2 regions of the Actinoplanes sp. NPDC051475 genome follow, and region 2 is predicted to be linked to the other one. Evidence: riboswitches for the same ligand, from Rfam matches in the RefSeq annotation. Region 2 holds a riboswitch; the other holds the start of a gene.

Region 1 (2,383 bases), on a different contig from region 2:
CAGGCGCAGCACCAGACCCTTCACCGGGCGCACCGGCAACCCGGTCAGCGCGGCGGTCCCGGTGCCGGCCGCCACCACCACCGGCCCCGGCGGGAGCTCGGTGACCTTCCCCGGCACCACCGCCTCGCCGAGGGCGGCCCGCAGCGCGGCGACCACCCGCCGCGGGTCGACCTGACAGTCGTCCGGGACGTACGCCCCGCCGCGTAACCGCGGGGACAGCGCGGGTTCCAGGTCGCGCACGGCGCTGGGCAGCAGCCGGCGCACCTTGAGGTCGTGCTCCTCCCTGTACGCCCACAGCCGCTGAGCCTCGGCCAGATCGTCGCCGGTCAGGGCGACGGCCAGCGATCCTCGGGGGTCGAAGCCCACGTCCAGTCCGGTCTCCTCACGCAGCTCGGCGGCGAAGCCGGGCCAGCGGGACGCCGATTCGATCCCGAGGGCGGTCAGCGCCTCCTGCCCGAACGCCGCCTCGGCCACCGGGGCCAGCATGCCGGCGGCCGCGTACCAGGCGGCGTCGTCGGCCCCGCCGTCGTGCACGGTGACCCGCATCCCCCGCTGCCGGCACCGCCACGCGACGGCGAGACCGATGATCCCGCCGCCCACCACGGTCAGGTCCGTCACGGCAGGACCTTCAGCAGGCGCTCGATGGCCTCTCCCGGGTCCGCGGCGTTCGCGACGGCGCCCACCACGGCGACCCCGGTCGCGCCCGACCGGACCAGGTCGGCGGCATTGTCCACAGTGACCCCACCGATCGCCACGACCGGTACGCCCGGCACAGCCCGTGCCACCTCGCCGATCCGCTCGGGCCCCAACGGCGCCGGCAAGCCGGTCTTCGTGACGGTCGCGAAGGCGGGCCCCACGCCCAGGTAGGTGGCGCCGGCGGCCGTGGCGGCACGCGCCGCCGCGGGGTCCCGGCAGGTGGCGCCGAGCACGCCGTGGTCGCCGAGCACCTTGCGCGCCGCCGCGACCGGCAGGTCGTCGGCGCCGACGTGCGCCCCGTCGGCGTCCACCGCCAGCGCGACGTGCAACCGGTCGTTGACCAGGCATCGCACGCCGGTGGGCCGGCACCGGGCCACGATTTCGGTGGCCAGCTGGAAGAGAACCCGGTCCGTGACGTCGTCCTCGACCCGGACCTGGATCGCCAGCCGGTGGGCCGCCCCGAGCCGCTGGGCGGCGGCCACCGCGGCGGCGGCGACGGCGATCGGGTCACGCCCGGGGCGGGCGTCGGTGATGACATGCAGACACGGGAAGACAGGGTCCACAACGCACTCCTCCCTGCGCCGGCATGACCCGGATCAGGTTCGACGGTCGGGGGCCGCATCAGCCCCCCTCTCAGCCCGGTGCACCGGACTCCCGTGGGGTTGGTTCCGACGCCGACACTAGCGCCGCGCCGCCGTCCGCGTAAAGCCCCGTCAGCGGACGTCCCAGACCGGCTCCGGGGTCTCCACGACCTCACCGTCGCCCTGGAAGAGCACGAACCGGTCGAAGCCGCGGGTGAACCAGCGGTCGTGGGTGACGGCTATCACCGTGCCCTCGAACGCCTTCAGGCCCTCCTCCAGCGCCTCCGCCGACGCCAGGTCCAGGTTGTCCGTCGGCTCGTCCAGCAGCAGCACGGTGGCACCCGACAGCTCCAGCAGCAGCACCAGGAAACGCGCCTGCTGGCCGCCGGAAAGCGTGCCGAACCGCTGATCACCCTGCGCGGCCAGCTCGTACCGGTTGAGCGCCTTCATCGCCCCGGCACGGTCCATTCCGGACCGGTGATCGTCGCCGCGCCACAGGATCTCGACGAGGGTGCGGTCGACAAGCTCCGGCCGGTCGTGGGTCTGCGAGAAGTGCCCCGGCCGGACCCGCGCGCCGAGCCGTGCCGTGCCGCTGTGCGCGACGTGGGCGAGCGGCGCGCCGTCGACCGGCTTGTTGTCGGCCTCGGGGGCGGTGCCACCGGCCGCCAGCAGCCGCAGGAAGTGCGACTTGCCGGTGCCGTTCGCGCCCAGGACGGCGACCCGGTCGCCGTACCAGATCTCCAGGTCGAAGGGGAAGGTCAGGTCCTCCATCTCCAGGTTCGTGCAGACCACGGCCCGTTTTCCGGTACGCCCACCGCGCAGGTTCATCCGCAGCGACTGTTCCTTGGGCGGAAGCGGCGGCGGACCGGCTTCCTCGAACTTGCGCAGCCGGGTCTGGGCGGCCTGGTACCGCGACGCCAGCCCGTCGTTGAACGTCGCCTTCTGCTTCAGGGTGAACACCAGCTCGCGGAGCTTCTCGTGCTCCTCGTCCCAGCGCCGCCGCAGCTCCAGCAGCCGGTCGTGACGATTGGCGCGCGCCTCGTGCCAGGAGGCGAACCCGCCGGGATGGGTCCACGCGCCGCCACCCTCGACCGCCACCACCCGAG
Region 2 (2,383 bases):
GCTTCTCCGTCTCGTTCTTCATCCGGCGCTTCTCGGCAGCCATCCGGTGGTCTCCTCCCCGTTGCCTGCGCGCCGCATTCCCGTAACGGGATTGCGTCAAACGCCGATGCGCGCCAGGGTCACGTCGGCAAGCGCCTGCGGCGCCTCCTCCGGCACCCAGTGCCCGATGCCCCGGAGCGTGACCAGGCGGTAGTCGGCCCCGATCCAGGTCTCGGTCGCCCGCGCGGCCGATCTGCCGACGACCGGGTCGCCGTCGCTCCACACGTACGTCGTGGGCACGGTGATCTTGCCGACGTCCGCGAGCTGGCCGCGGGACAGCGCCCGGTACCAGTTCAGGGCTCCGGTGAGGCGGCCCGGTTCGGCCATCGCCCGGGCGTACAGGGCGGCGCGGGGCCCGATCGCGCGCATCATCTGCCGCAGGACGGCGCCGTCGCGGGCGAGCAGCAACCGCTCGGCGAACGGGGCCCGGAAGATCCCCATGTACGCGAACCGCAGCTTCTGGGACGGCTGGTTGCTCAGCGCCACGGCGATCGCGCGCGGGTGCGGGACGGAGATTGCGGTGAGCGTACGGACCCGCTCCGGGTGCCGGGCGGCGAGCAGCCACGCCACCTGCGCACCCCAGTCGTGGCCGACGACGTGCGCCCGGTCCACGCCGAGCGCGTCCAGCACCGCCACGGCGTCCGCTTCCGCCTCCGCCAGCCGGTAATCGGCGACCGGGGCCGGGCGCGCCCCCGGCGAGTAGCCGCGCTGGTCCAGCGCGTACGTCCGCAGCCCCGCCGCGTGCAGCCGCGGCACGATCAGGTCGAACTCGCGGTGGTCCTGCGGAAAGCCGTGCAGCAGGAGCACCGGGGCGCCGTCCTCCGGCCCGCCCGCGACCACGTCGAAGGTGAGCCCGCGCGCCTTGATCTCCATGTGACGCCTCCCCAGCTGTTCGGTACACCCGTACGGTGTTAGCGTCATCGAAACACATGCCACGTCATCCGACAGGGGAGCGCACAGCGCTGAGAGTGCGGCGTAACAACCGCAGACCCTCGAACCTGATCTGGGTAATGCCAGCGCAGGGAGCTCGGTCTTCTCCAGCCGCGCCACGTCCGGGCCAGCCCCGGTTCGCGGCGTGCGTCTCCTCCCGGTCCTCTGGGAGGGATACACATGAAGGGTCACACCAGCCCGTACCGCTGGCGCACGATCGACATCGTGATCGCCTCGATCATCGCCGTCGCGTTCGGCGTCGTCTTCTGGGCCTGGAACATCGTCTGGGGCGCCACCGAAGGGGCGTTCAGCTTCTTCCCGCCGGCCCACACCCTGCTGTACGGCATCTGGCTGATGCCCGCCGTGCTCGCCGGGTTGATCATCCGCAAGCCGGGCGCCTCGCTCTACACCGAGACGGTCGCCGCGATCATCTCGGCGCTGCTGGGCGCGCAGTGGGGCGCGATGGTCATCCCGCAGGGCCTGGTCCAGGGCCTCGGTGCGGAGCTCGCCTTCGCGCTGCTGCTCTACCGCTCGTGGAAGCTGCCGGCCGCCCTGCTCGCCGGGGCCCTCACCGGCCTCAGCGCCGCCCTGTTCGACTTCTTCGCCTGGAACGCCGCCTACGACCTGTGGGACTACCGGATCCCGTACGCGCTGCTCACGGTCGTCAGCAGCACGATCGTCGCGGGCGCGGGCAGCTGGGCGCTGACCCGGGCGCTGGCCCCGACGGGCGTCCTCGACCGGTTCGCCGCGGGCCGGGACCGGGCGCTGGTCTGACATGGCCGAGGTCGTCCTGCGGGACTTCGGCTGGCGCCACGCGGGGCGCCGGTCGTGGGCGGTCCGCGGCGTCGACCTGCACATCCGGCACGGCGAGCGGGTGCTCCTGCTCGGCCCGTCAGGTGCGGGCAAGAGCACCCTGCTGGCCGCGCTCGCGGGGCTGCTGCCGGAGGACTCGGGCGAGTCCGAGGGCACGGTCGAGATCGACGGGCTGGACCCGCGCAAGAGCCGCGAGGGCCATCACCAGCCAGGCTTGCTGTTCCAGGACCCGCAGACCCAGCTGGTGATGGCCCGCAGCGGCGACGACGTGGCGTTCGGCCTCGAGAACCGGGGCGTGCCGGCGGGCGAGATCTGGCCCCGGGTCAGCGACGCCCTCGACCGGGTCGGGTTCCCGTACCCGATCACCCGCCGGACCGACGCCCTCTCCGGCGGCGAGCAGCAACGCCTGGCCCTGGCCGGAGTCCTGGCCCTGCGCCCCGGCCTGCTGCTGCTCGACGAACCGACCGCCAACCTCGACCCGGCCGGCGGCGACCTCGTGCGGGAGGCGATCGCCCGGGTCCACGACCGCGACACCACGCTCTTCCTCGTGGAGCACCGGGTCGAGCAGGCGCTGCCCCTGGTGGACCGGGTCGTGGTGCTC

Evidence for each region. A riboswitch is a leader RNA that binds a small molecule or an ion and turns the genes downstream of it on or off. The one in region 2 is predicted to bind thiamine pyrophosphate.
Region 1: another riboswitch for thiamine pyrophosphate. It lies ahead of thiE (thiamine phosphate synthase); the one in region 2 lies ahead of AB0368_RS24760 (ECF transporter S component).

The regions. Positions count from the first base shown of each region.
Region 1 covers NZ_JBFAZZ010000004.1:418,530-420,912, forward strand. Annotated here, with positions in the region: gene thiO (glycine oxidase ThiO) at 1-618, opposite strand, end outside; gene thiE (thiamine phosphate synthase) at 615-1,259, opposite strand; TPP riboswitch at 1,253-1,364, opposite strand; gene AB0368_RS11440 (ATP-binding cassette domain-containing protein) at 1,410-2,383, opposite strand, start outside.
Region 2 covers NZ_JBFAZZ010000012.1:176,129-178,511, forward strand. Annotated here, with positions in the region: gene AB0368_RS24750 (DUF6328 family protein) at 1-43, opposite strand, end outside; gene AB0368_RS24755 (alpha/beta hydrolase) at 97-912, opposite strand; TPP riboswitch at 976-1,082, shown strand; gene AB0368_RS24760 (ECF transporter S component) at 1,150-1,743, shown strand; gene AB0368_RS24765 (ABC transporter ATP-binding protein) at 1,745-2,383, shown strand, end outside.